DNA from 3 places in the Staphylococcus lloydii genome. Region 3 is predicted to be linked to each of the others. Evidence: riboswitches for the same ligand, from Rfam matches in the RefSeq annotation. Region 3 holds a riboswitch; each other region holds the start of a gene.
The links. Region 3 has a riboswitch for thiamine pyrophosphate ahead of tenA (thiaminase II). Riboswitches for the same ligand answer to the same signal wherever they lie in the genome.
Positions count from the first base shown of each region.

Region 1: linked by a shared signal. The riboswitch ahead of ISP08_RS08625 (ECF transporter S component) and the one ahead of tenA (thiaminase II) in region 3 are both predicted to bind thiamine pyrophosphate.
Region 2: linked by a shared signal. The riboswitch ahead of ISP08_RS01520 (3-oxoacyl-ACP reductase) and the one ahead of tenA (thiaminase II) in region 3 are both predicted to bind thiamine pyrophosphate.

Region 1 is NZ_CP064056.1:1,770,620-1,781,232, forward strand. Features, by position in the region: gene ptsP (phosphoenolpyruvate--protein phosphotransferase) at 1-249, opposite strand, end outside; gene ISP08_RS08600 (phosphocarrier protein HPr) at 252-518, opposite strand; gene ISP08_RS08605 (DUF697 domain-containing protein) at 695-1,237, opposite strand; gene ISP08_RS08610 (class I SAM-dependent rRNA methyltransferase) at 1,295-2,464, opposite strand; gene auxA (lipoteichoic acid stability factor AuxA) at 2,674-3,963, opposite strand; gene graF (glycopeptide resistance-associated protein GraF) at 4,237-4,371, shown strand; TPP riboswitch at 4,453-4,553, shown strand; gene ISP08_RS08625 (ECF transporter S component) at 4,643-5,218, shown strand; gene ISP08_RS08630 (ABC transporter ATP-binding protein) at 5,231-6,637, shown strand; gene ISP08_RS08635 (energy-coupling factor transporter transmembrane component T family protein) at 6,630-7,436, shown strand; gene purD (phosphoribosylamine--glycine ligase) at 7,506-8,744, opposite strand; gene purH (bifunctional phosphoribosylaminoimidazolecarboxamide formyltransferase/IMP cyclohydrolase) at 8,765-10,243, opposite strand; gene purN (phosphoribosylglycinamide formyltransferase) at 10,256-10,613, opposite strand, start outside.
Region 2 is NZ_CP064056.1:339,821-350,433, reverse strand. Features, by position in the region: gene ISP08_RS01525 (LLM class flavin-dependent oxidoreductase) at 71-1,369, opposite strand; gene ISP08_RS01520 (3-oxoacyl-ACP reductase) at 1,398-2,150, opposite strand; TPP riboswitch at 2,303-2,406, opposite strand; gene fadX (fatty acid degradation protein FadX) at 2,663-4,231, shown strand; gene fadD (long-chain-fatty-acid--CoA ligase FadD) at 4,255-5,778, shown strand; gene fadE (acyl-CoA dehydrogenase FadE) at 5,860-7,065, shown strand; gene fadB (3-hydroxyacyl-CoA dehydrogenase/crotonase FadB) at 7,100-9,355, shown strand; gene ISP08_RS01495 (thiolase family protein) at 9,387-10,571, shown strand.
Region 3 is NZ_CP064056.1:874,458-885,070, forward strand. Features, by position in the region: gene atpD (F0F1 ATP synthase subunit beta) at 1-1,098, shown strand, start outside; gene ISP08_RS04125 (F0F1 ATP synthase subunit epsilon) at 1,119-1,523, shown strand; gene ISP08_RS04130 (DUF1146 family protein) at 1,734-1,967, shown strand; gene murA (UDP-N-acetylglucosamine 1-carboxyvinyltransferase) at 2,071-3,336, shown strand; gene fabZ (3-hydroxyacyl-ACP dehydratase FabZ) at 3,369-3,809, shown strand; gene ISP08_RS04145 (YwpF-like family protein) at 3,853-4,296, opposite strand; gene ISP08_RS04150 (single-stranded DNA-binding protein) at 4,486-4,872, shown strand; gene ISP08_RS04155 (transglycosylase family protein) at 5,314-6,054, shown strand; TPP riboswitch at 6,180-6,277, shown strand; gene tenA (thiaminase II) at 6,354-7,034, shown strand; gene thiD (bifunctional hydroxymethylpyrimidine kinase/phosphomethylpyrimidine kinase) at 7,037-7,861, shown strand; gene thiM (hydroxyethylthiazole kinase) at 7,854-8,642, shown strand; gene thiE (thiamine phosphate synthase) at 8,646-9,275, shown strand; gene yidC (membrane protein insertase YidC) at 9,372-10,238, shown strand; gene ISP08_RS04185 (HD domain-containing protein) at 10,302-10,613, opposite strand, start outside.

The sequences.
Region 1 (10,613 bases), 900 kb from region 3:
ATCATCTAAAACTAATAAGTGCGCGTCAAAAATAGCTGCTTTATCAGCACCTAAATTTTGTTCAGCATTATTTCTAATTTTAGTTAATTCAATTTTAGATGTATTGATAGCCTTTTGAAATTTTTCTACTTCAGCAGATGCATCAGCAATCTTCTCATTGTCGAATGATAAGTCTGGCTCAACTAGTAAATAAGCCTTAGCTATTGCCACACCATCAGAAGCAGCAATCCCCTTAATATAATTAGTCATAATTATTCAGTAAGTCCTTCTTTAGATAATACTTCTGTAATTGCATCAATTGCTTCTGCTTCATCGCTACCATCTACATAAATTGTGATTTCAGCATCTTTACCTACACCTAAACTCATAACACCCATAATAGATTTTAAGTTTACTTTTTTGCTATTGTATTCTAATTGAATATCAGAATCGAATTTTGAAGCAGTTTGTACAAGCATCGTTGCTGGACGTGCGTGAATACCTGTTTCATCAATAATTACGTAAGATTTTTGTTCCATATGTGTAAATCTCCTTCATATAGTTAGAATTGTTAGTTTATTATAAAACTTAACATAGTTTTATACGTTTACATTACCAAAAAAATTATATAAATTCAATTCGTTAAGCCCTAGACATGATAATAATCAGCGATTATTTCCCTGTTTTTTGAAAGCGCTACGACTTAAAAATTTCTTTATATTATTGAGCGAATTACTTTTTCGCATTTTTCTACGTGATCTTGCCCTATTTTTTTCATGAAATAATAACTAATTGACGCAGATATAGCTTGCCCTACTATAGGGAACCACTTTGTTTGTTTAGCAGCTGTACGTTTAGCCACATCTCTAATTACTACTTTCAATAAGGTACTAGACACTTTTCTACCAACGAATTGGCTCCCTTGAATTGCAGCAGCCGTATAAATACGTTCTTTTACATCATCACCTAAATTATTAACTTGCTTATGATCAACACCATAAATTTTATTAATATCTTCAATAATGTCTCTCATTAACTTCAAGTCCACACCAAAATCTAAACCTGGTATTGGTACAATGCTGACACTAGACGATAATATAGCTTTTTTTCTAATTAGTGCTTCTGCACGTTCTCTACGATTTGCAATTTCGTCATTAGTTGTTGGTAAATTATTTTTAGCATCAATTTCTTCAATATTTAATACTTTATTACCGAATTTATTAGTTAATTTATTTGTAACTTTATTTTTAATTCCCATTTTAATCTACTCCTCCATTTGTGCGCTTAATAATTTAAATACCCTTTTTTCAATAAATTATTTAATTTGCAAGAAGATAGCTTTTAAATATTTGGAAGGTTTGTAATGTGGATGTGTTTTGAAATCTTTAGGCAATCCCATGACTTCTATCAATTCATAATCTACATCGGCATTATCCAATGTATCATTAATTACTTTTTTAAATGCTTTGAGTGAGAATGTACTATTGTTCGTGCACAATAACAGATTGCCGTCTGGACCTAAAATATCTAATGCACCTAAAATTAACTTGTCATAATCTTTTGTAACAGAAAATGTTTTCTTTTTATTTCTAGCAAAACTTGGTGGATCGATTACAATCGTATCGTAAAAATGATCGTGACGACGTGCATAATTAAAGAAGTCAAAAGTATCCATTACATAAATATATTGAGATTTAGGATCAATGCCATTCAAACCAAAATTATCTTCTGTAAGACCACGTGAACGATTAGCTAAATCAACGCTCGTAGTACTATTAGCTTCATTAGCAGCTACAACTGAAAACGCACCTGTATAACTAAATAAATTTAAAACATCACGTTCTGTTGAGAATTTGTCTCTTAACTTTTTACGTACTTCTTTTTGGTCTAAAAAGATACCAGTCATTAAGCCATCATCTAAATTCACATTGTAAAAAGTATTGTTTTCTTCAATTACAATTGGGAATTCTGGAGCTTCACCCGTGACATAACCACCCGTTAACGTTTCATCTTTAAAACGCATTTTTTCATATATAGACGTATATTCAAATACCGCTTCAATTGCTTTCAATATTAAATATCTAAATTTGTAAATTCCTTTTGAATACCATTGAATTAAAAGATGACCGTTATAATTATCAATAGTTAAACCACCAACGCCATCACCTTCACTATTAAACAATCTAAATGCAGAAGTACCATCTAAATTATAAAAATAAGTCCTTTCTTCGTTTGCAATGTGAAATAAACGTTCAAAGTAAGACGCATTTATCTCTTCTTCTTTATCATAACTTAGTACCCAACCTATACCTTTATGTTGTCTACCAACATAACACGTTGCAATATACTCCTCTTTATTTGTCACTAAATAAAATAAATCCCCTTCTTTTAAATGGTCATGTGCGTATATATCGTCTTCTTCAATTAATGGATATTGATTATTATATTTAGTTTCTTTTCCTCTATTTAAAGTGGCTGTTTTCATAATTTGCCGACCTTTCTTTATATATAGTTTATAGCGCTTTTTATTTTAACATGTTGTTTACACTGTAGCACATCACAAATGTGAATATTTAATCTCTTAATTTCTACTAAAATGTAGCGTTTGTAACAACTTATAAACTTTAAAACACAAAAAAATACAACTTAATGGCCTCAATTACAAAACCATTAAGTTGCATTAATCTAATTATTTTAATGTCTTAGTTTGATTACAAATGAAACGATAACCGCAATTAACATGATAAATAGAATTGGCGTAATGAAAATAGATAACAACAATCCGTGAACCATGATATTTACAAATTCTGTAAGTAATTTAAAGAACAGCAAACTAATCATAAATAGCTGTAAATAATAAAATTTATCGCGTAAGAAATTAGTGAGTGTAGTTAAAATGTAAATAATAATTACAAACATTAATAATAGTAGTGTCACCCATTCAATCACATATTGTGTTTGAGAAATTTCCCATTCACCTGATACGAATAAACTATTTCTATTATTAAATTCAATCAATGTAAAGAATAATAGAACCGCACCACAAAATAATTCAACGTATGCAGTCTTCAACCATTTAGGCTTCTTCATCCAATTTGGTACGTCATCTTCTTGAATATCTATAATTTCTTTCCATTTGTTAATAAATTTATCTTTCTTATCACGCAATTTCTGTAAGTCAACACTTCTACGTGTTTTACGCGTAAATTCAGTTGTTCTATCTTGTAAGTTTTTCCAATGTTCTTTTGTTTGATTTGTCATAGAATCTTTACTCATGCGAGAAAGTTCTGGCTCTTCTTCACCTAATTCTTGTTTAGTAAGTGGAAGTGATCTTCTTAAAAACAAGAAATTCCATATAGACATTTGTCCTAATATCCACATGATTAAAAAGAATGTATTAATACTTAAGATATCTATTGGTAAAATTTCATCGCTGTCTATACGACTGTATAGTACAATTTGCGTCAATAGATAAACAATGCCATAACTAAAAATTATCCATAGATAGTGATACTTGCGATGATTAGGATTCAATTCGTCTTTATAAACGATATATCCTATATGAATAGCGAATGGCACTATAAATAATACCGCAAAGAAGCTATAAATTTGTGTCATTAAAATGATTGTTATTAGGAAGTATAAAATTCCTACTACTAAGAAGAATATGGAAATATCATAATCATATTTAGTCGTACGATATAATGTAAAACCTAAATAAATAACTAAAGCACCAAATAGAATTATTATAATGGCACTAACAACTGGGAAACTACCTATATAATTACTCGTCACCCTAATAATTTCACCGAAAAATGCATTAATAAAGTCCCAAACATTATGAATATGTAATTCTATCTTATCTTTACCATTAAGTTTATTAATTAATGATAGATTAAGTAATATAATGACACTTATCAAAATCGACACTATACCAATTACATAGCTATATAATATTTCGGCGTGTTTTTTCAAAAACGACATACCATTCACCTCAAAGTTATTATAAACGAACTTAAGAATCTTGTCTTTAATTAAACCGATAAATAAGTCTATAGTATGATATAAAATACACACACATTAAACTTTCCACAGTTTGTTTTATTTTAAACAAACTTCAATTAGTTAAGAATACCTTATTTATACGATTTCTTGCAATAGTAATATAATTAATTTGTTTTAAATCTTGTGAACGAGGTAAACACATCTGTATAACAACTTTATATAGTAAAACGCTAAAATAAGGAGTGGTTACCTATGAGTAAAGAAGAAATGCACAAAGACGCAGCTGAACAAGCTAAAAATGCTGAAAATGAACTAAAAGATAAAAAAGAAAATGGTTCTGATAATCACGAAGAAACAAAGAAAAACGTTCAAGATTTATTTGAATAAGGATGTAAGATGTCAAATTTCTACTTACAGTCTTGACAAACTATATTAAAAGGCATACATTAAGGTTAAATTAAAACTTAATATACGCACTAGGGGTGTTTTGTAACTGAGATGAGGATTGCCTCAAACCCTTTGAACCTGATCTAGATGAGACTAGCGTAGGAAAGTGTACAATTATAATTATTAATTCATTAATTTTTTTGTATAATTATGCCTATAATTACGCACAACTTCTAGAGAGGTTGTGCGTTTTTTTATGGAGGAATGTTACATGTCAAAAGGTTTAAAACTATCAGAAATACTAGTCACAATACTTATTGCTATCGTTTTTGCAATTATCTATAATATTTGGAATTTCGTGTATAAAGCATTTCAAGTATCTGGACTTCATATAGAAGAAATTACTTATGGCGCTTGGTTTATGGCAGCTGTAGTGGCCTACCTTATTATTCCCAAAGCAGGTATTGCCTTATTAGCCGAATTTGCTGCCGGTGCTGGTGAAACTATTATTATGGGTCGTTTCGATATCGCTACAATGATTTACGCTTTCGTTCAAGGTTTAGCCTGTGAAATTATATTTGCAATTTTTAGATATAAATCCCGAAAAGCTATCGTCGCAATTTTAGCAGGGTTATTAACTGCTATCTCAACGTTACCGTTAGACTTTGCTTATGGTTACTTAGCATCGCTAACAAGTTGGAACTTAACACTTTACATTGTTTTTCGTTTGTTAGGCGGTATATTAGTTGCTGGCCTACTCTCTTACTATATAGTTAAGGCACTCGATCAAACAGGTGTTACGAGATTATTTAGACCCTCATCAAAAGAAGATTACGATAATTTATAAGGAGCGTTGTATGTGTTAGTAGCAAAAAATTTACGCCTAAAATACCCAAACGCCAATAAAAAGATTTTTGATGGGTTGGATATTACAATTAAAGAACAAGAAAAAGTCCTATTACTAGGACCCTCAGGGTCAGGTAAGAGTACTTTGTTAAATGTACTTAGCGGCATAGTACCTGAATTGATAGAACTACCATTAAAATATGATCAATTAGATAGAGATGTAAATAGTGGTGTTATTTTTCAAGACCCTGATACACAATTTTGTATGCCAAAAGTCTATGAAGAACTCGCTTTTATTTTAGAAAATAGACAAGTACCGAGAGAACAAATGGATGAAGAGATATCGAAAGCCTTGCAATCTGTTGGTTTGTCTGTAAATAAAGACCAATATGTAAACCAATTAAGTGGTGGTATGAAACAAAAATTGGCAATTGCAGAAACGTTGTTACAAAATGCCAACACATTATTTCTAGACGAACCTACTGCAATGTTAGACGTTGAAGCGACAGAAGCGCTTTGGTCAAAAATTAAGTCATTGTGGACTAATCAAACCGTACTCATTGTCGAACATAAAGTAGCTCATATTTGGGAACACATTGATAGAGTCATTTTATTCGATTATGACGGCAATATTATTGCAGATGAACAACCGCAATCAATATTAACTAACTATGAACATCTACTAACCGAATATGGAGTTTGGCATCCTAAAGCCTGGGATTATGCACCTCAACCTATCAAACAACATACAGTAGAAAAGACAGACTACCAACTTCGGCTCGAGCAATGCACGATAAAAAGAGACAAACGCGCGTTGATTAAAATCAATGAATTAACGATAAATCAAGGTGAATGGATTACAATTACTGGGGCTAACGGAAGTGGGAAAACATCTTTATTAGAATCTTTAATGCAACTTATTCAATATGAAGGAACTATGTATTTTAACAATAAAATTATCCGTAAGATAAAAGATATTGCACACCATGCCTTTTTAGTTTATCAAAATCCTGAATTACAATTTATCACTAACTCTGTTTATGATGAAATATATGTACAATATTCAAACTATAGCGATACTGAAGCGCAGCAGAAAACAGAAGCAATGTTACACGAGCTGAATTTAACTGAAGTTAAACATCAACACCCTTTTGAACTTTCTGTAGGACAAAAAAGACGTTTAAGCGTTGCTACCGCATTAAGTTCTGAGGCTGAAATCATCTTATTAGATGAACCTACTTTCGGTTTAGATAGCCATAATACATTTAATCTTATCAAATTGTTTCAAGAACGTATTAACAAAGGACAAACTATCGTTATGGTTACGCATGATTCTGAAATTATAAAACGCTATTCTACACGAAGAATACACGTAGAAAATAAACAACTCGTAGAAATGTTAGGTGAAGCACATGTTTGATTTATGGAAAACACGATACACCTTCTTAGATGATGTTAATATTATTACGAAATTGGCACTATCAGTATTATTATTTTTCTTAGTAATATTAATTCACCAATTTGATTTAATGATTTACTTGGCGTTACTTACGGTTTTATTTTTATTGATTTTTAGTGGTATCAAATTAAGAGTCACATTTATATTTATACTCTTCACAATGCTATTCAGTATAGTGTCGGCACTATTTATGATTTTTTATGGTAATGGTACGCATATGTTATTTAAACTCGGCTTCATTCAAATTTCTATAGAAAGCTTAATTAGAGGACTACATCTTTCGTTAAGAACGATGACCGTCTCATTCTTTGGTTTGTTAGTCGTATTCTCTTCGCAAATCGTGATGATTTTTTATAGTTTAATGCAGCACTTAAAAGTTAAGCCCAAGTTCGCATATGCTTTTATGGCAGCAGTAAGAATGGTGCCTCTTATGTTAAGTTCATTTGTACAATTGAGAAGAACGTTAAAAATGCGTTATCAAATGATACCTTCAAAAAACTACAAAGGATTAAATCGTTTTAAACATTTATTAATTCCTATGCTAAGTCAAAATATTAGAAAAGCACATCAACTTTCAGTAGCTATGGAGAAAAAAGGCTTTAAAGATGGTCCACGTACGTATTATTATTATGTTCCATTTTCATATAAGGATATTATTTTAATCGTCGTGATGATTGTGTTAGTAGCTTTAGCCTTTGTATTGGCACACTTCATACCTATTACTAGCATTGATGACGTAAGAGTTAATAATATTTATTAATGCCTCATATAAATAGCAAAAACGTCAATTTCTATCTTAATCAGATAAAAATTGACGTTTATTTTTACTTTATTTTATCGCTTTATTGCTTATATCATTTCTATAGTATAAAGCATCACTTTCAATGTTTCTTACAAGATTGTATGCTTGCTGCTTCGCTTTTTCGATATTTTCACCTTGTCCTACAGCTAATATAACTCTCCCACCGCTTGTTACATAATCATCATTTTGTAGCGTAAGGCCACTTACAAAATAATTACCATTTAAAGTGAAGCCTGCAACGCGCTCCCCTTTTTCGTATGTACCTGGATATCCTTTCGAAGCCAACATTACACCAACAAAAGCATCATCTTTCCATTTAAATTGAATAGGTCGTTTTTGCTCTAGATCGATGATGTGTTGCATTAAGTCGCTATCCATACGACTTAATAACACTTGCGCTTCAGGGTCCCCAAAACGTGCATTAAATTCAATTACTTTTGGACCTTCTTTAGTAATAATAGCACCTATATATAATACACCAAAAAATGAATAACCTTCCTCATACATAGCTTTTGCTATCGGTTGCGCTATCGTTTCGTTTGTTTGCTGTAATATATCTTCGCCGATGTGTGGAACTGGACAATAAGCTCCCATTCCGCCTGTATTAGGCCCTTTGTCGTCATCAAATGCACGTTTATGATCTTGTGCAATACAATCGAAAGGTACTGCATAATCACCATTAACAAAGGTCATCAGTGAAAATTCTTCTCCTTCTAAAAATGTTTCGAAAACGACAAGTTCATCACCATTTTCATAAAATGCTTGTACTGCTTCAAGTGCCTCATCATAATTTTGCGCTATGATAACGCCTTTACCTGCGGCTAAACCATCTTTTTTCAAAACAATTGGGTAATCACATTGTTCAATGTATGTTAACGCTTTGTCCTTATTATTTATCTCTTGATAATCAGCGGTTGGAATATTGTGTCTTTCCATGATTTGTTTTGCAAATGACTTTGAACCTTCAATTTGAGCTGCAATTTTATTTGGTCCAAATACTTTAATACCTTCAGCTTGAAGTTTATCTGTTAACCCTTCTGTCAATGGTTGCTCAGGTCCAATAATAGCCCAATCTATATTATGAGCTACCGCAAATTCAACGATTGTTGCATGGTCATTTTCAGCAATCTCTTTATGGACTTCTGCAATATTTACCATAGCGTCATTGCCAGGAATCGCAAATAAATGGCTAACTAGATTAGATTGATTAAGTTTAAAAGTGAGTACGTGTTCTCTACCACCCGAACCTATTACAAGAACTTTCATTTTTTCAACCTACCTTCCATTTAATGTTTAAAGTGACGTACACCCGTCGTTACCATAGTGATTCCATATTTATTTGCCATATCAATTGATTCTTGATCTTTAATTGAACCGCCTGGTTGAATTATTGCTTTAATCCCTGATTGGGCAGCTAATTCTACCGTGTCTCCCATTGGGAAGAAACCATCTGATACAAGTGCGACATTATCATTCATTTCAATTGCTCTTTCGATGGCAATTTTTGCCGATCCTACACGATTCATTTGACCTGCACCAATACCAACAGTTTGTTTATCGTTTGTTAAAATTACTGCATTACTTTTAACCGAGCCCACAACTTTCCAGCCAAGTAGCATTGCTTTCCACTGTTCTTCTGTAGGCGCAACTTCCGTTACGACTGACATGTCTTCACGTTGAATCTTTTCATTATCTTTGTCTTGAACAAGATACCCACCTGAGACTGATACAAGTTCTTGTTCATCATTATCGATATGCATACCAATTTCTAACAATCTAATATTTTTCTTTTGTTTTAAAATATTCAAAGCTTCTTCACTATATTCGGGAGCAATGACTACTTCTAAAAAGATCTCATGTAATTTATTGGCAAGCGTGGCATCAACTTTTCTATTTAAAGCAACAATACCACCAAAAATGGATTGACTATCTGCTTCAAATGCATGTGTATATGCACTTTCTATGTCATCACCTATACCAACCCCACAAGGATTCATATGTTTTACTGCTACCGCTGCTGGTTGCTCAAATTGTTTTACTAATGCTAATGCAGCATCTGCGTCCTTAATATTATTGTAGCTTAGTTGTTTACCGTGTAATTGCTCAGCACCACCCAATGTATGCTTTTCATTTGATGTGCGTACAAAATATGCTTCTTGTTGCGGATTTTCTCCATATCGTAAACTTTCTTTATTATTGTTAAAAAAGTCAACGATTGCTGCATCATAACTATTCGTATGTTCAAACACTTTAATCATTAACGATTTTTTGTATTCATAACCTAAAGTATTATTTTTCACTCTTGAGATTACCTCATCGTAATCTGCTGGATGCACAATAGTCGTCACATGTTTAAAGTTTTTCGCAGCCGCTCTTAACATTGTCGGTCCACCGATATCTATATTTTCAATTGCATCACTTTCGGTTACGTCGGGATTAGCCACCGTTTCTTTAAATGGATATAAGTTAACGACTACCATATCGACTAAAGCTATATGTTGTTCTTTTAATTGTGCTAAATGTTCTGGTTTATCTCTATCAGCTAAAATACCGCCATGTACTGCTGGGTGTAATGTTTTTACGCGTCCATCTAATATTTCTTCGAACTGCGTTAATTCAGAAATTGAATGAACTTCCACGCCTGCTTCTTTAATTGCACGCATAGTGCCACCAGTTGAATAAAGTTCATAATCTTGTTCTGTTAAAGATTTAGCAAAATCTACAATACCAGTTTTATCGGAAACACTTAAAATTGCTTTTTTCATTTTTCGCACCTCTTATTGTATAATTTCAGCGATTACTTCGGGATATAGTTTATGTTCTAATTGCTTAATTCGTGTTTCTAAGCTCTCTTTATTATCATCGGGGTAAATTGCGCAAGTACGTTGCGCAATTATCTCGCCCGTATCCATACCACTATCTACATAATGAACCGTTGTACCTGTGATATCATCACCACTATTTAATGCTTGGCCAACTGCATCTTTACCTTTATATTTCGGTAACAACGATGGATGAATATTAAGAATCCTTCTATCATATGCATTAAGAATTTCCGTGCCGATTAATTTCATATAACCTGCTAAGACAATCCATTCAACTTTTTCAGAAGTTAGCCATTCTAAAATTTTACGT
Region 2 (10,613 bases), 530 kb from region 3:
GTGCATTGATGTCGATATCTTTGTTATCTATATTATAACACTGCGCATTAAGTAGACGCAACGCTCTGGATCACTTATCCAACGACAAATGACCTCGCAACGTTGTGGTCGTATAATTGTGACGATAAAGATCACGTTTCTGCAGTTCAGGAACAATATATTCTACGAAATCTTCTAAACTTCCAGGTAATGTAGGTGGCATTAAATTAAATCCATCTGCCACTCCATCATTCAGCCAATGTTCCATCTCATCCACGATTTGTTCAGGTGTTCCTATTAACGTTAAATGTCCGCCTCCCGCACTTATATAACCTAATAATTCACGTACAGTTGGTTGCTTTTCTTCGATAATAGCTAATATCGTTTCATAACGGCCAATCGGTCCTTCGAATTCATTTAAAGCAGGTAACTCTGGCACCGGTTCATCTAATGGCCATGTCGAACAATCTTGTTGGACGAAAAAACTTAATTGTTTCAATGCTTTTTCTATTGGCATATGTTTATCTAAATATGTTTTTTTAGCTAATGCTTCTTCATAAGTATCTCCAACGTAAGTCACCAAACCTGGAAATACTTGAATGTAATCATGTCTATTCATTTTCTCTAATTGCACATCTAACTTTTGTCGATAGTTACGCGCCTGTGTTAAATTCCAAGATACTGAGTATACGGCATCTGCGTATTTAGCTGCAAGTGCAATACCTTGTTCCGAAGCACCTGCTTGCATCGCCACAGGTTTGCCTTGTGGACTTTGAGGTGTCGTTAATGGGCCTTGCACATGATAATACTTACCCGAATGAGAAATCGGCTTGATTTGTTGTGCATCAATAAGTTCTCCTGTAGTACGATTATATCCTAAAGCCTCCACGTCCCATGACACCATCAGTTTATTCATCACTTGCGCAAACTCATCTGCTTTACCATAACGTTCTGAATGGTTAGGCAATTTTGTCATACTATGATTCATTGCTTCTAAATCTGTCATCGAAGTGACTAAGTTCCACCCAACGCGACCGTTCGTAATGTGCTCTAAGCTTAAAAGTTGTCTTGCCGCTGTAAACGGATTAGCAAAACTACTTGAAATTGTTGCGACTAAACCTACATGTTTCGTCACTTGAGAAATAGCTGTTAAATTAATTAAAGGATCGTACCAAAATGACGGCATATCATCATTACCAGATACTTGTAATGCTTGATTATCCGCAAAAAACACCGCATCAAAATAACCTCTTTCAGCAAGTTGAGCTAACGATTGATAATATGCTATATCACCAATGCGTTCAACTGAAGAATCTTCCATTAACCATGCCCCAGAGTGATGGCCACAACCAATTAATAGCACTCCAATATGAAGTTGACGTTTATCCATAAAATATACTCCTTTATATCACTATGTTTTAATTCATTGTTAAGCCACCGTCGACAGTGTAATTTTGTCCAGTGATACCACGTGCATCATCTGAAGCTAAAAAGGCCACCATATTCGCAACATGTTGCGGTGTCGTCACTTGGCGTAACGGTGTCGTTTGCGCAATAATATCAAACACTTCTGGCGTTGTAGCAGCGCTTGCATCAGTCGTTTTTAATAATCCTCCTGAAACCACATTTGCTGTAATACCATATTGACCTAATTCAGCCGCAATATTACGTGTAAAACCAATTAATCCAGCTTTTGCCGTCGTATATTGGTGATAAGGTACGACTGGGTTTTGATATAGATTTGTTCCTATACTAATAATGCTACCTTGCTGACGTTCTTTAAATTGAGGCACGACACTTTGGGTAACATTAAAAGCAGCTTTTAACGTCCCGTCTATTTGCTGCTGGTAATCTTCCCATACTAATTCTGTAAATGATTGTTGGGCAGTAGGATCGAATTTAAAGTCTACTAATGCATTGTTTACTATCACATCAATGCGCCCAAAATTTTTAGTCCCTTGTGCAATCATTTTATCTACCGCTTCACGTTGCGTCACATCACCTTGAATGGCAATTGCGTTATCAGAACCCAATTCATCTACTAAATCTTGAGCCGCCTGTTCACTATGACAGTAATTAATAATTACCTTCTGACCTTGTGCTACTAATGTTTTCACAATCGTTGCACCTAAACCTCTACTACTCCCCGTCACTAAAATTACTTTCGACATAATATTTCACTCCTATAGTTAGATTTATAATTAAAAATTGCCACGTGAACGTGTCTATGTAGTGTCAAAACAACAAAAACGCGACCTCCAATTATGGAAGCCGCGTCAAAAATACATCTTAATATATAATAAAGCGTCAGCGCTTAAATTATAGTTTGACGAACACACTTCCCTACGCTAGTTCCAACTAGATCAGGTTCAAAGGGTTTGAGGAAATCCTCATCTCAGTGCAAAAATGACACCCCTAGTGGTTATTTAATTATTACTTTAAATGTATGTGCTTCATTACATAATGTCAAGTTGCCTCCTTCAAACCTCCTCCAACAACAATAAATTTACAATATAACTGATTTTTTATACTTTTATTAAAACAAAACTCTTTAAATTATAAGTTTTTATTATTATGAACTATTAAAACTTTTACATCATTTTTACACTATGGTATATTCTATGTAAGGGCTTACATATTCGAAAGGAGGCAGTCTTCCTATGAGAACTTGTGATGTTATGCAATGAAAATTATTACAGCAAAAGAACTAAAAACTTTAGTGAAAAGTCATGACACCATTGCCCTTTCAGCATTGTCAGTAGGTAATTTACCAGTAGAAATATTAAAACACCTGATTGACTATTATGACGAAACGCAACAATTAGATAATTTAACAATAATGGTTGCTAATGATATTAGTGACTACGCTGGAGATGGTGTCGATTTAGACGCATTTATTAAACGTAAAATGGTAAAGCGTTTAATATTAAGCATTATAATAGCTTCACCCGCTACAATCTCAGCAATAAAAAATAGTGAAGTAGAAGCCTACTTTTTACCCCAAGGCGTTATGACTACGAATTATCGTAATCAAACTTTTGCCAACCCAGGTACAATAACAACGATAGGCTTACATACAACGGTGGATCCTAGATATACAGGTGGCAAAGCAAATGTTCGAACGAGTGAGGACTTAGTACAATTAACGAAAGTAAATGGTAAGGAATACCTACTCTACCAATTTCCTGAAGTTGATGTAGTCCTGTTACGAGGAACTTACGCAGATCGACAAGGTAACATTTATATGGATCATGAAGCACATCTTAGCGAAGCATATAGTGTTGCACTAGCTGCACATAGAAACAACGGCAAAGTGATTGTACAAGTTAAAGCTGTTGTTGAAGATGGTAGCTTTAAACCAACAGATGTATTTATACCAAGTGCCCTAGTTGACTACGTTATGGTAAACGACAATCCACGTTACCATAAACAAGTTGTTCAAACTTATTATGACCCTGCATTGTCTGGACATTATAAAGTATTAGATATGCCTGGTCCCTACATTAAAATGAGTTCACGTAAAGTCATCTTACGACGGGCAGCACAATTTTTAACACAAGGTGATATGGTTAGCATTGGATTTGGTATAAACAATGAATTATCTAATTTATTAGTTGAAGAAGGTGTACGTGATTTAGTACATCTCAATATCGATACAGGCGTCTTTGATGGTTATATCGGTAGTAATGACTATTTGAGTATGCACTACAATTTAAGTGCACGTATGCGTCACGAAATGACATGGGATTTTATTTATAATGGTGGGCTAGACATTGCATATTTGAGTTTTGCTGAAATAGACCAACATGGCAATGTAAATGTCTCTTCTTATGGCAATAAATTAAATGGCTGCGGTGGCTTTATAGACATAAGCCAAACTGTTGATACCATTGTTTTTTCTGGCTCATTAGTTGTCGGGGGTCAACTAGATTGTGTACATAATAAATTAGTAATCAACGAAGATGGTAAGGCTACTAAATTTGTAGACGAAGTACGCAACGTAGATTTTAATGCCGAATACGCACTATCCAAAGCTCAGACTGTTTATTATGTGACTGAGCGCGCGGTATTCCAACTTACAAATTCAGGTTTGAAGTTAATCGAAATCGCACCAGGTGTAGACATAGAAAGAGATATATTAGCGAATATGTCATTTAAACCTATTGTTCCTGACGACATAGGTTTAATGGATGCTAGTATGTTTCAAGAACATTGGGGTAATTTACACAAAACGTTAGGGAGCAATAGTTAACCGATTACAAGGGGGTACAAACTATGAATTTCGATTGGATTAAGACAAGAGCTATATTTGAAGAAGAGAAACCTGCAATTATTGACCCAGCTAAAGGCACTGAGTGGACATACCAACAATTAAATATCCGTGCAGAAAACTTGGCATCACATTTACGTGAACAAGGCACAGAGCGCGGTGACGTCATAGGTATTTTCGGACCAAATGACGTTGCGATTTTAGATTTATTATTCGCTTCTATAAAATTAGGCGCCGTATTTCTACCTATAAATTGGCGTTTAAATCCAGAAGAAATTTCAACCATCGTAGAAGATTCGGGCGTTAAAAAAATTTTTTACGAGACTAAACATCTATCATCTCTAACTAAAATAGATGAGTCACTATTATATATGGATATCAATTCTCAGGAATACGATAATATCGTAGATCCTTCTCATCATAATGTATTTGAAAGTGTTGAATTACAGGGGGACGATTTAGCATCGCTATTATATACAAGTGGTACAACTGGAGTTCCAAAAGGTGTTATGTTCTCGCATGATTCTTTTGTAAGTAACGGCATAAATTTAAACCATACACTACCAACTTATCCGACAGACGTTTCAATAGTCGCGTTACCACTGTTCCACGTATTTGGTTTTAATGATTTAACATTACCAGCATTGTTCAATGGTGGCACACTTGTGTTGCAACGCTATTTTAACGCTGAAGAACTCAATAATCTCATGATGGAATATAAACCAGACTATATGTTACTTATTCCAACAATGTTATATGCAATGCTTGTGGCAGATAATTTTAATCCTGAAGGCTACCAAAGTGTACGTTATTTAATACAAGGTGGTTCTCCACCACTGCCAGCAGTACAGGCAAAATTATTAAATATGAATATTGCACTTATTAATGGTTATGGTCTAACTGAGGCGCCTATTGTTTCTGTAAATACAGTAAGCAATTCAAAACTTAAGCCTAAATCAATCGGAAATCCTGTCATTTTCACTGAAGTACGTATCTTTGATGATGATTTTAACGAAGTAGCGACAGGTGAAATTGGTGAATTAGGCGTACGTGGCAAAAACGTTACGCCAGGTTATTGGAACAAGCCAGAAGCTACGGCAAAAAGTTTTCATGATAATTTCTTTTTAACTGGTGATCTGGCGACAATTGATGAAGATGGTGATGTATATATTGTTGACCGTAAGAAAGAGATGATTATTACCGGAGGGGAAAACGTACTACCATCAGAAGTTGAAGCGGTATTATCAGAGCATCCATTAGTCGCACAATGTGTCGTCGTAGGCTATACAAGTCCTAAATACGGCGAATCCGTATCGGCTGCAGTAGTTTTAACGGAAGCGGATGACAATTTTGAAGAGAAATTAGATGCCTTCGCACGTGAAAAACTAGGTGGCTATAAAGTGCCTAGAATGTATTTAAGTATTAATCATATGCCATTAAACTCAACATCCAAACCAGATAAACTCGCATTACAGCAACGTATGAATGAAAAAGCTGAGCAATTACATCAAGGTGATGAGTTGGCATAAATGCAACACCTACTTAAATACTATAAAAATTTTTACCTGTCTATGTAAGCGCTATCATAACAATTATTGGAGGTTTTATATATGTCCACAAAAACTGAAATATTAAAAGAATTATATCCAGAAGATACGTTAAATATCGCTAAAGAATTAACTGAAGGTGAAGTTAAATTTTTAAAACAGTTAGACGACATGTTAGAAAACAATTATCGTGATTCAATTAATGATCACTGGGCTAATGCCACAATTCCAGAAGGCTTCTTCGAAGAATTAGGCAAATTAGATTATTTTAATAATCCCCTACTCTTTGAAGGACGTGGCGATGCAAAGACTACAAGCCAAATGTTCCAATTTTTCTTATCTTATACAGTAGCAAGATTTGACGTCTCACTCGTTACTTTATTAGGCGTACACCAAGGCTTAGGCCATAATGCATTCTTATTTGGAGGTAGTAAAGAGCAAGTTGCTTATTATGTTCCAAAATTGCAATCTCATGAACTACGTACTTGTTTTGCATTAACTGAGCCAAACCACGGCTCTGACGTAGCAGGCGGTTTAGAAACTGTCGCAACAAAAGATGGAGATAAATGGGTTCTAAATGGTGAAAAGAAATGGATTGGTGGCGCACATTTATCAGACGTTATACCAGTATTCGCAGTTGATGCAGAAACTAAAAAGCCTAAATGTTTTATCGTTCGTCCAGAACAAGAAGGCGTAGAGATTGATATTCTTCAAAATAAGATCGCATTAAAAATTGTGCCTAACGCACATATTAAATTAACAAATGTCGTCGTTGAAGAACAAGAACGTCTACAAAATATTAATAGCTTCAAAGATGTGGCTAAAATACTTTATTCAACTCGTGCTGGTGTAGCATATATGTCTACTGGCGCTATGGCTGGAGCTTTACGTGCCACTTTAAAATACGTTAAAGAGCGTAAACAGTTCGGCAAAGAAATTAGTAAGTTCCAATTAATCCAAGAAAAATTAGCCATGATGCAAGGTAACTTATCACAAGCAATGGCTATGTCGGCACAACTTGCACGCATGCAAGCAAATGGCGAGTACGATGAAGTAGCAACTTCAACGGCTAAAATGATGAACTCATTACGCTTCAGAGAATCCGCTGCAATGGGTCGTGGCATCACAGGCGGTAACGGCATCTTAGCTGAATACGACATCGCAAGATTTTTCTCAGACGCAGAAGCAATTTACACATATGAAGGTACACACGAAGTGAATGCTTTAGTTATCGGTAGAGCTCTTACTGGCGACTCTGCATTTATCTAATATGACTAATTAATAATCACTTGGAGGTATTTATATGACTATACGCAAAGCAACAGTATTAGGTGCTGGCACAATGGGCAGTCAAATCGCTGCCCTATTCGTAAATGCTGGTTTGAAAGTAAAATTGTTAGATATCGTAATAGATGACAATGATCCAAACAAGATTTCTAAAAAAGCATATGAAACGATTACCAATAAAAAAAGACCGATGTTATTTAATTTAGATTATGCTTCGAATTTAACTTACGGTAACTTTCAAGAAGATTTAGCCCATGATGATGCAGACATTTATATCGAAGCAGTCAAAGAAGATGTAGACGTTAAACACCAAATATGGCAACAAGTGCAACAACATGCTAAAGAAGGCGCAATCTTTGCAACGAACACTTCTGGTATCCCTATTGAATCTATCGCGCAAGCGTTCAATGACGACACGAGACAAAGATTTTTAGGATTACATTTCTTTAATCCACCACGCATTATGAAATTAGCAGAAATTATTCCTAATGAGCATACAGAAAACGCCGTTATTGAGAGCGTTAAATCTTTTGCCGAAGACATATTAGGTAAAGGTACTGTCGTAGCAAATGACGTTGCAGGCTTTGTTGCCAATAGAGTCGGTACGCAATCTATGAATGATGTGATGTACAGAGCAGAGCAACAAGGTTTTTCTATTACAGAAGTCGATGCGCTAACTGGACGTGCTATCGGTAGACCTAATACGGGTACTTATGGACTTACTGATTTAGTTGGTCTTGATATAGCTCAAACAGTAACGGACGGTATGCGACGCGTGCCTGAAGAGCAACCCTATTTCAAGGAAGTTCAATTAAGTAAGAAACTTTTTGAAGCTGGCGCATTAGGTCGTAAAACAAAACAAGGTTTTTACAAGAAAGAAAATAAAAAACGACTCGTATTGGACCCTGAAAAAAATGAATATGTAGAACCACAACAGCCTACAATTGATATCTTAGGCCAATTCAATAAAGATTTAGCACACAATCTAGACGTTATTTTCAACGCTACAGACGATGCCGGTAAATTTTTATGGGAAACATTAAGAAATAATTTCTATTACGCGGCAATTAACGTTCCAAAAGCCGCAGCCGATTTTAAAGACATAGATCGTGCTATCGTTTGGGGCTTCAACTGGAAAAAAGGACCTTTCCAATTATGGGACTTAATGGGCTTTGACCGAGTTAAAGACCGCATTAAAGACGAAATTGGTGATTTACCTGATTGGGTCGACAAACAACAAGGTTCATTCTATGCTGAAAATGAATCTATTGAACGCGTAACTGATGTTTCTAACTTTATCGACAGCGAAGTTTGGGACAAAGAAGACTCAAATTTATCTGTAGCTAATAAAGATCAACTATTATTAAAACTACAAAGTAAAAATAACGTTATCACAAATGAATTTGTCGAAGATTTAAATGACGCTATAGATACATTGGAAAATGGTGATTACACAAGCATGGTTATTTATGCTGATGGCAATAACTTTAGCGTCGGTGCTAACTTATTTATGATGAAAAAGGCACACGAAGATGGTCTTGTAGAATCACAAGTTAAACCAGCAGTAGAAAGACTACATTATGTGTTTAGTCGTTTAAAATATGCGCTTAAGCCTATCGTCACTGCGACACAAGGTAAAACTTTAGGTGGCGGTTGCGAACTCGTTATGCATTCACCTTTCGTCGTAGCATATAGCGAAACATATATAGGCTTAGTCGAAACTGGCGTTGGCTTATTGCCAAGCGGTGGTGGACTTGCAGAAATAGCTACAAGAGTATTAAGTGCAGATCATCAAAACGATGATAAACAAGCTACAATGAGCAAAATTTTGATGAATATTGGCTTAGCCAAAGTAGCAACTAATGCACATGAGGCTGTCAGATATGGTTATTTAAAAGAGACAGATACAATCATAATGAATAAAGAAAAACGTATCGAAATCGCGCTCAAACGCGCACGTTATGAATCAGAAACAAATTACATGCCTGCACCAAAAGAAAACTTTATCGCCCTAGGTAAAGACTTTAAAGCATTGGCACAAGGCCAATTAGATGCACAACGCTTAGGTCACTTTATTAGTGATTACGATTATGAAATCACGCTTAAAATCGCAGACATCTTAGCTGGCGGTGATTTACCACGTAATACCTATGTGAACCAACGCTACTTACAAAATTTAGAAAAAGCTGGATTTGTTGAACTACTACAAAATAGTAAAACGTATGACAGAATTTCTCATATGTTAAAAACAGGCAAACCATTACGCAACTAATTATAAGTAAGAGAAGAGAGGATGAAGTGAAATGCGAGATGCATATATCGTAGCTTATGGTCGTTCGGCAGCAAGTAAGGCTAAGGGAGGTGCTATGTTTCATGAAAGACCAGATGAAGTGGCAGGACAAGTACTTAAAGGCGTACTTGAACGCGTAGATGGCCAATTTGATCCGAGTATGGTTGAAGACGTGATTGTCGGCAATGCCTTTCCTGAAGGCTTGCAAGGTCAAAACATTGCACGTACGATTGCCCTATTAGCTGGCATGCCAGATAGTGTACCTGGCCAAACAGTAAACCGCTATTGTTCATCCGGTTTACAAACAATAGCTACTGCAGCAAACCAAATTAAAGCTGGCCAAGGCGACATATTAGTGGCTGGCGGCATAGAATTGATGAGTGCGGTACCTATGGGCGGGAATGAACCAACGAATAATCCAATTTTACAAGATGAAGACCGTGGTGTGTCTTATCCAATGGGCTTTACAGCGGAAATGGTCGCAGAAACTTATAATGTTTCACGTGAAGACCAAGATGCTTACGCCGTTCAAAGTCATCAACGTGCAAAAGCAGCACAAGATGCGCATAAATTTGATGACGAAATTATACCTATTGAAGTTAATGACGTGAATTATAACAGCAACGGGCCAGTCGTATCCAAAGTTCAGTTTAAAACAGATGAAATGATTCGTCCTGATACTAATATAGAAGACTTATCACAATTACGTACAGTCTTTAAAGCGGACGGCACAGTAACTGCCGGAACTTCTGCACCATTAACAGATGGTAGTGGTTTCGTTGTACTTATGTCTGGTGATAAAGTTAAAGAATTAGGTGTGACACCTATTGCACGTTTCGTTGGGTTTAAAGCAGTCGGTGTTGATCCAAAACTTATGGGTATCGGCCCTGCTTACGCTATTCCAGAAGTATTGAAAGAAAGTGGTTTATCTATCGAAGATATTGACTTAACAGAATTAAATGAAGCCTTTGCTTCACAAACGCTTGCATCAATGAGAGAAACTGGACTAGACAAAGATAAAACAAACGTTAACGGAGGCGCTATCGCCTTAGGTCACCCATTAGGTGCTACTGGTGCGATGTTAACTAGTCGCTTACTAGCAGAAATGAAAAAACGTCCAGATACTAAATACGGTATGGTAACGATGTGTATCGGTGTCGGCATGGGTGCAGCAGGCATTTTCGAATACGTACGTTAAACTTTAATTTCTAAATAGCAACAAAGCCTAGCAGATTTGTGC
Region 3 (10,613 bases):
ATTGATTCTTCTGTACGTCGTGACCCAATTCATAGACAATCTCCAGCTTTTGACGAATTATCTACTAACGTAGAAATTTTAGAAACTGGTATCAAAGTAGTAGATTTATTAGCACCATACCTTAAAGGTGGAAAAATTGGTCTTTTCGGTGGTGCAGGTGTAGGTAAAACAGTTTTAATCCAAGAATTAATTAATAATATTGCACAAGAACATGGTGGTATTTCAGTTTTCGCAGGTGTTGGAGAGCGTACACGTGAAGGTAACGACTTATACTTCGAAATGAGTGATAGTGGCGTTATTAAAAAGACAGCTATGGTCTTCGGACAAATGAACGAACCACCTGGCGCACGTATGCGTGTTGCTTTATCAGGATTAACTATGGCTGAATATTTCCGTGATGAAGAAGGTAAAGACGTACTATTATTCATCGATAATATCTTCAGATTTACACAAGCCGGTTCTGAAGTATCAGCATTGTTAGGTAGACTACCTTCAGCAGTAGGTTATCAACCAACATTAAGTACAGAAATGGGTCAATTACAAGAACGAATTACTTCAACAAATAAAGGTTCTGTAACGTCAATCCAAGCAGTATTCGTACCTGCCGATGACTATACTGACCCAGCGCCAGCCAACGTCTTTGCTCACTTAGACTCTACAACTAACTTAGAACGTAAGTTAACTGAAATGGGTATTTACCCAGCAGTTGATCCACTAGCTTCTACTTCTAGAGCTTTGGAACCTAATATCGTAGGTCAAGAACACTATGACGTTGCTCGTGAAGTACAATCAACGTTACAAAAATATCGTGAATTACAAGATATTATTGCAATCTTAGGTATGGATGAGTTATCTGAAGAGGACAAACAGACAGTTGAACGTGCCCGTCGTATTCAGTTCTTCTTATCTCAAAACTTCCACGTTGCTGAACAATTTACTGGTCAAAAAGGATCATATGTTCCAGTTAAACGTACAGTTGCAGACTTCAAAGATATTCTTGAAGGTAAATATGACCATATTCCAGAAGATGCATTTAGACTTGTAGGTAGTATGGATGATGTAATTGAAAAAGCAAAAGATATGGGCGTTGAAGTTTAAAAAATTAGGAGGTATGGATAATGAGTACATTAAGCCTAAATATTGTCACTCCTAATGGCTCAGTTTACGACAGGGATGATGTCGAATTAGCTGTAATGCAAACGACAGCTGGTGAGATTGGTGTTATGTTTGGACACATTCCTACCGTAGCAGCGCTAAAAACTGGCTATGTCAAAATTAATTTTGATGGTGGGTCGGAATTTATCGCAGTGAGTGAAGGTTTTGTTGAAATTAGACAGCATAAACTATCTATTATTGTTCAAACTGCTGAAGCTGCTAAAGACATAGATGTTGATAGAGCACAAACAGCAAAAACAAAAGCCGAATCGCATTTGAATAACGAACAAAATAGCGGTGATCTACATAGAGCTGAGCGCGCACTTGAACGTGCGAATAACAGACTTTATGTTGCTAGTTTAAAATAAATTTATTAAAGAGAAGTTCCTCGAAGGAACTTCTCTTTTTTGTGACTACAAAAATATCTTTGATTAACATGTTTTAAAAAGGGAACGATACATAAAGTCAGACGTTAAAGTTATAATAAAAATAATGACAATATTATTTTAGTGAAAAGTATCTTTTGTAGAATTTTTCGTGTAGAATACTTTAATAGAGACGAATGAGGAGAATTTAATATGGAGTATTTAGGTCAATTTGCGATTATACATTTGATATTACATGTAGTATGTATTTGTATAAGTTATTGGGCATTAAATGTACTCAGATTGGATCAGTTTTTTAAAAAAGGTGACCCTTTAAAGGTACAAGTATGCATGATATTTTTAGCCATATTATTAGGTACTGCAGTAAGTAATTTTATCGTAGATTTATTACAATTTTCTACACAGGTAAAATATTTGTTACAATAATCCAAATAGTTGTTATTTAATTTTGAATATAGATATAATTATGTGGAAGAAAATATTCATATAATAAATGAGATGAAATTGTATATTAAGTGGAGGATAAATGATGGACAAGATAGTTATAAAAAGTGGCAATAAGTTAACAGGAGAGGTAAAGGCTTCAGGAGCAAAAAACGCGGTATTACCAGTTTTAACTGCGTCTTTACTTGCAGCGGAAGGTACAAGCAAATTACTTAATGTACCTGCATTAAGCGACGTAGAAACAATAAATAATGTGATTTCTACATTAAATGCAGAAGTGTCTTATGACAAAGATGGAGAAGCTGTTACTGTTGATGCGACGAAAGATTTATTTGAAGAAGCACCTTACGAATATGTTAGTAAGATGAGAGCAAGTATATTAGTTATGGGCCCTTTATTAGCACGTTTAGGCCATGCTAAAGTTGCATTGCCTGGTGGTTGTGCCATTGGATCAAGACCTATAGAACAACATATTAAAGGTTTTGAGGAACTAGGAGCAGAAATCCATATGGATGGTGGTTTCATTTACGCCAATGCGAAAGATGGACTTAAAGGTACTACGATTCATTTAGACTTCCCAAGTGTAGGTGCGACTCAAAATATTATTATGGCTGCTTCATTGGCTGAAGGTAAAACTGTTTTAGAAAATGTAGCACGTGAGCCAGAAATAGTAGATTTAGCAAACTACATTAATGAAATGGGTGGTAATGTTGTAGGTGCAGGTACCGATACAATCACAATTAATGGTGTAGATAAACTTCACGGTGTAACACATTCTATCATTCCAGACCGTATCGAAGCAGGTACGTTGTTAATTGCTGGTGCAATTACACGCGGTGATGTGTTAGTTAAAGGTGCAATCAAAGAACATATGACTAGCTTAGTCTACAAATTAGAAGAAATGGGAGTTAACCTTGAGTATTCTGACGAAGCCATTCGCGTTAGCGCAGAAGGTGAGTTGAAACCGGTAGACGTTAAAACATTACCACATCCTGGCTTTCCAACTGATATGCAATCACAAATGATGGCATTACTTTTAACAGCTGAGGGTAATAAAGTCGTTACTGAAACAGTATTTGAAAATAGATTTATGCACGTTGCAGAATTCCAACGTATGAATGCTAATATTACTGTAGAAGGTAGAAGTGCAAAAATTCAAGGTAAGAGCCAACTCCAAGGTGCTCAAGTAAAAGCGACAGACTTAAGAGCGGCTGCTGCTTTAATTTTAGCTGGATTAGTTGCAGAAGGAACAACACAAGTAACTGAGCTGAAACACTTAGACCGTGGGTATGTCGATTTACATGGTAAATTGAATTCATTAGGCGCTAACATTGAAAGAATTAACGACTAAATAAAATGTAGTTTATTGGAGGATTTAATAAAATGGAAACTATTTTCGATTATAATCAAATTAAGCAAATCATCCCACATAGACAACCATTTTTATTAATTGATAAAGTGGTTGAATATGAAGAAGGTAAACGTTGCGTTGGTATTAAACAAGTATCAGGCAATGAACCATTTTTCCAAGGTCATTTTCCTGAATATGCAGTTATGCCTGGCGTATTAATTACAGAAGCATTAGCACAAACTGGTGCCGTTGCAATGCTAAATAATGAAGAAAATAAAGGTAAACTTGCGCTTTTTGCTGGTATTGATAAATGCCGTTTTAAACGTCAAGTTGTACCAGGTGATACATTAACTTTAGAAGTAGAAATTACTAAAATTAAAGGCCCTATTGGTAAAGGTAGTGCCAAAGCAACTGTAGATGGACAAGTAGCTTGTAGTTGTGAATTAACATTTGCCTTACAAGATGCTAAATAATAATAAAAAGAGCTTAACTTTTCATAAGTTAAGCTCTTTTTATTTAGTGTTTATCTGGCTTTTCATCTTTTAGACGAGGTTTAGATTGCATTAATCTATTGAAAGAGGTTTTTAATTCGTCTCCCGATAATCCTTCATCTACGAGTTGTTCTAATAAACTTTCGGCATATACTTGTCTTAAAGTATAAATATGACATTCAAAAACGACCGAAATTGATCCATTTAATTTCGTGATGTGTTTAATCGTCGCATCAAATAAAGCTGGGTCATTTGATGGGCGCGTAATGACCACACGAATATCTAATAATGTTTCATTATCCATATATGATTGCATAGTGTCATAATGATAATCTGGAATGACAAGTTCTAACAGCCACCCCGTACCGCTACTTTCTTTATTAATAATGACACCATCTTCCAATTCATATTCAGTTACACCGCCGTTTTCTGAAACGATTTGGAATCTAACAGCTTTAAATGTTTTCATTGCCTCACATCCATTAAAGAAATTTAACTTTTACAATAAATAAGATTATGATGCCATTATAACGTAAATTCAATTTGATAAGCCAATTTTTATAAAATATAGCAAACAATTTTTCCTAGTATTATAATAAACTGGCTTTTGACGCTATTAAGTAACCCAATTATGATATAGCTAACAAGGAGGTGAACTATGATAAATAATATAGTTGTCGTCGGACGACTAACTAAAGATCCACAACTTTTTAGCAAGGACGAAACAGACTACGTTTCATTATGTCTCGCAATAGATAGACCTTATAAGCGCAATGATCAACAGCAAAATTGTGATTTTTTATTTTGTAAGGCTTTTGGAAACAATGCTAAAAATATCTATCGTTACTTATTAAAAGGGGCACTTGTAGGTGTAACTGGCCATATGCGATCTTCTAAATATGAAAAAGAAGGGCAAATGCATTATGTTACTGAAATCATCATTGATACAATCAAATTTATGTCTCCTAAAGTAAAACAACAGCATAACCAAATTATTGAACCATGTAATCAAGACGCTACTGATTTAACATTCTCCTTGAATTAATCTATATAACTGAAATGATTTATCCTCAATTTCAATCACATTAATAAACTAACCACCATTTTTTATCAACCATCATACCAAACTTATCAATCCTATTATAATTATACTTGTTAAAGGCTATTGCATATGTCTAATTATACATATAGCAATAGCTTTTTTGGTTTTATATATGGATAATTTAGTCTTAAATTTAAACAGAAAAATCAGATTTATTACATATGTATTACAAGAAAAACAGAAGTTGATAAATTTTCAAAACTGGCATGAAAGTATAAATTAATTTCAAAAGGTTTTACTTGGCCTTTATTTAATGTAATTACGTTGTAAAAAAATGCCGATTTTTTTTATTTCACTGTAACCTACAGTCTTTTTACAGATGTTACATTGGTAATTGCAAATTGATGATAAAACTAATTACCTTATAGGAGGATTTTTTAAATTATGAAAAAAACATTACTAACTTCAACTATAGCAGTAGGATTAGGCGTAACAGGATTAGCAACTGGACATCATGCAGATGCAGCAGAAACAACTGGAGCTAACCATGCGCACTTAGCAAACTTAGCACAAAATAACCCTTCTGAATTAAATGCAAAACCAGTTCAAGAAGGTTCATATAACATTAACTTTGATCAAAACAATACTAACTATCATTTTTCTTCAAATGGCCAAAGCTGGTCTTGGAGTTATAACGGTTATGGTAATCAAGCAGCTAATACTCAACAAGAACAACCACAACAAAGTGAACAAGCTCAACCACAACAACAAACACAACAAACTCAAGAGCAACCTAAACAACAAGAGCAAACTCAACAAAGTGCTCAAACTCAAGAACAACCTAAACAACAACAAGCACCACAAACTGAACAAACTCAACAACCACAACAAGAATCTACTTCAAGCTCAAATGAATCAAGTTCAAGTGATGACAGCGGTTCTTCAGTAAACGTTAACGGTCACTTAAAACAAATCGCACAACGTGAATCAGGTGGCGACATCCACGCTACAAACCCATCAACTGGTGCATCAGGTAAATATCAATTCCTACAAACTACATGGGATTCAGTAGCACCTGAACAATATAAAGGTCAACCAGCTTCATCAGCTCCAGAATCAGTACAAGATAAAGCAGCAGTGAAATTATACAACACTGAAGGTGCTTCACAATGGGTTACTGCATAATTTAAGTATAAATTATGTAATGTAATATCCAATAAAAGTCCTGTCTATAAAAGACAGGGCTTTTTTTTCTTGCGCTTTTGCAAATTGCACGGGGATTTGTTATCTTTAATAAGAAAACATTATAGTAAAACTACTAGGGGAGCCTTTGGCTGAGATGATTTGATTCAGACCCTTACGACCTGATTTGGTTAGTACCAACGTAGGAAAGTAGTCTGCTGAGCTTGATTTATTAATTATGCCTAGTTAGTACTACATTCTTACGTGGAATGTAGTTTTTTTTATTAGGAGGAATTTTAACAATGACATTTTCACAAGATTTAAGAACAGCAGCAAAACCTATATTAGAAAATATATATAATGACAATTTCATTCAGCATATGCTTGCTGGTGATTTATCGGAAGAAGCAGCAAGATTTTATTTAAGAGCCGATGCATCTTACTTAAAAGAGTTTGCCAATATTTATGCGTTGCTTATTCCAAAAGTATCTACTTTAGAAGACGTAAAATTTTTGGTAGAACAAATACAATTTATCGTGGATGGTGAAGTTGAAGCGCATGAAATAATAGCTAATTATATAGGCGAAGATTACAATGACATTGTACAAGAGAAAGTATGGCCACCAAGCGGGGACCATTATATAAAACATATGTATTATAATGCGTTTAGTAAAGAAAATGCGGCACATACGATAGCGGCGATGGCGCCATGTCCATATGTTTATCAATATATCGCTCGCAAAGCTATAAAAGATGATGCTTTAAACAGAGATTGTGTTTTAGCTCAATGGTTCGATTTTTATAGCACAGAAATGGAAGAGCTCGTTAATGTTTTCGATAGATTATTAGATAAATTAACAGCTCATATTTCACAACAAGAGCGTGACGATATTAAAGAAAGCTATTTACAAAGTACAGTGCATGAACAAAACTTTTTCAATATGGCTTATATACAAGAATCATGGGATTTTGGAGGGAAATAATAATGAATAAACCGAAAATAGCATTAACAATTGCAGGAACTGACCCATCAGGTGGGGCTGGTGTTATGGCAGACTTAAAATCATTCCATGCATGTGGTGTATATGGCATGGCAGCTATAACAAGTATCGTGGCGCAAAATACAAAAGGCGTTCAACATATTCACAATTTGGATCCGCAATGGTTAGAAGAACAGTTAGAAAGTGTTTATGACGATGAATTACCGCATGCTTTAAAAACAGGTATGATTGCGTCTAAACCAATGATGGAATTAATCCAATCATATATATCTAAACACCCAGAAATTCCATACGTTATTGATCCAGTAATGCTTGCTAAAAGTGGGGATTCACTTATGGATGATGAAGGTAAAAAGAATTTAAAGTCTATTTTATTACCACTTGCTACAGTAGCTACGCCTAATATTCCTGAGGCGGAAGAAATTACAGGATTAACAATTAACAATGAAGCTGATGTATACAAGGCTGGTCATATTTTTATAAATGAAATAGGAAGTAAAGGCGTTGTGATTAAAGGTGGTCATGCAAATGATGACAAGCAAAATTCAACCGATTATTTATTTACAAAAGATGAAGTTTATAAATTTACTGAACCACGTTATGACACGCCACACACTCATGGTACAGGTTGTACTTTTTCCGCCGTCATTACTGCGGAATTAGCAAAAGGTAAATCAATACATGAAGCGGTCCAAAAAGCGAAGAAATTTATAGCTATGGCAATTCAATATACACCCGAAATAGGTAAAGGGCGTGGCCCAGTGAACCATTTTGCATATATGAAAAAGGAGGGCTTAGATGATGAATAATTTAGAAACGATTCGTCAACAAAATCCTTTAGTCGTATGTTACACGAATGATGTAGTGAAGAATTTTACTGCTAATGGATTATTAAGCTTAGGTGCTAGTCCTGCTATGAGTGAAGCACCAGAAGAAGCAGAAGATTTCTTTAAAGTGGCTTCAGCACTATTAATTAATATAGGCACACTTAATAAACTTCAAAGTGAAGATATGTTAAAAATCGCGCATATTGCTAATAATTCAGGTGTGCCAATCGTTTTTGATCCTGTAGCAGTAGGGGCTTCTCAATTTAGAAAATCCTTTTGCCATCAATTTTTATCAGAAGTAGATGTAACTGTTATTAAAGGAAATGCTTCAGAGATTTTATCTCTAATAGATGAAGATGCTACGATGAAGGGCACGGATAGTGCAGAAAACTTAGACGTCATTGATATTGCACGACGTGCACAGAAAAAATTTAACACGACAATAGCAATAACAGGCAAAGAAGATATTATTGCTCAAGAAGACAAAATTGTGAAATTATCTAATGGGTCACAATTGTTAACTAAAATAACAGGTGCTGGTTGCCTCTTAGGTGGTGTTATTGCTAGCTTTTTAAATCGTAGTTTAACGCCATCTATTGATAACGTCATTGAAGCTGTATCGATTTTTAATATTGCTGCTGAACAAGCAGAGAGTGAAACAGCATCAATAGGCCCTGGTTCATTTTTAACACGCTTTGTTGATAAGCTATATACGATTGAACACTCTGAATATATGCAGTTAAAACAATTAGAAGAGGTGTAAATAATGTTCCAACCAGATGATTTAAGGCTATACTTCATTTGTGGTACCCAAGATATAAGTAATGAACGTGACATAGTAGATGTAGTCAAAGCGGCTTTAGATGCAGGTATCACAATGTTCCAATTTAGGGAAAAAGGTAAGGGAACATTAATTGGTAAAGAAAAAGAATTACTTGCTATAAAATTAAAAGAATTATGTCGCTCCTATAATGTCCCATTTATAGTAAACGATGATGTTTCTCTAGCAATAGCAATTGATGCTGATGGTATTCATGTTGGACAAGACGATGAAAACGTGTCCCATTTTGCTCAGCAATTTCAACATAAAATAATTGGTTTAAGCGTAGGCAATATTGAAGAATATCAAAATTCTGATTTGGCTCATGTTGACTATATTGGGGTAGGGCCAATGTTTCCGACTTCTTCAAAAGATGACGCAAATGCGCCCGTTGGTCCTGAAATGATTTTAAAACTGCGAGAAAAATTACAAGATTTCCCAATGGTAGGCATTGGAGGTATTTCATTAGCCAACTATAAACAGGTTATGAAAGCTCAAGCCAATGGTGTATCAGTGATTTCAGCAATCGCACAAAGTAATGATATAAAAACAACAGTCCACCAATTTTTACAATAAATTGATTAATAGTGAAAATATTATGTTTTTGATTTTCACTTGCACACTAATATGATAAAATGATTTTTGTGTGAATATATCATTAGAGGTGGAAAAATGAAGAAAAAAGCGCTATTACCTTTACTTTTGGGAGTAATGGTCTTTCTAGCAGGATGTGACTACTCTAAACCGAGCAACAGGAATGGATTCTTCTATAATACATTTGTTGAACCAATGGATAAATTATTACATTGGTTAGGGACTAGTTTTAATAATGACTATGGACTAGCAATTATTGTAATTGTTGTTGCTATACGTATAGTTTTATTACCATTCATGTTATCAAATTATAGAAATAGTCATATGATGCGTGAAAAAATGAAGGTGGCTAAACCGGATATTGATGCGGTTCAAGAGAAGGTTAAACGTTCTCGTACGCAAGAAGAAAAAATGGCTGCCAATCAAGAAATGATGGAAGTTTATAAAAAATATGATATGAACCCTATGAAGAGTATGTTGGGTTGTTTACCAGTGTTAATTCAAATGCCAGTCATTATGGGCTTATATTTCGTTTTGAAATCATCCAGTGGTGGATTTACTGAGCATCCGAATTTCTTATGGTTTGATTTATCTAAACCAGACATTTGGATAACAATTATTGCTGGTATTTTATACTTCTTGCAAGCTTATGTATCAAGTTTAAGTATGCCAAATGAACAACGTCAAATGGGTTACATGATGATGGTTATTTCTCCAATCATGATCGTGTGGATTTCATTAAGTTCTGCTTCAGCACTTGGCTTATATTGGTCAGTCAGTGCCGCATTCTTGATTGTACAAACGCATTTTGCGAACATATACTATTCAAGAGTTGCCAAAAGAGAAGTTGCACCAATGTTAGAAGCAATGAACAAAGACAAAAATGGCGACGGCAACAAAGCGAAAAATACACAAGTTGTATCTAAAAAAGGTAAGAAAAAATAATTAAAGTAAAAGCGTCTTTCAATATTTTGAAAGACGCTTTTTGTATTTGAACTATCTTTTAAGTTACCATTCTTCGAAAAATTGACGAACGAATTGTTGCATGAATGCGTGTCGCTTTTTAGCTATAGCATATGCAGTCTCAGTATGCATTAATTCTTTTAAATTAAATAGCTTTTCATAAAAATGTTTAATAGCAGAAGGTGATAAATTAGCCAAGCTATAAGTATCATTATTTAATGACTGATAGTCTATTTCATCAATCCACATAGGTTCGTCATATGCACCAGCAAATTGGAAAGTACGAGCAATACCGATAGCACCTAATGCATCTAAACGGTCAGCGTCACGGACGATTTGTCCTTCTTTTGATAACAC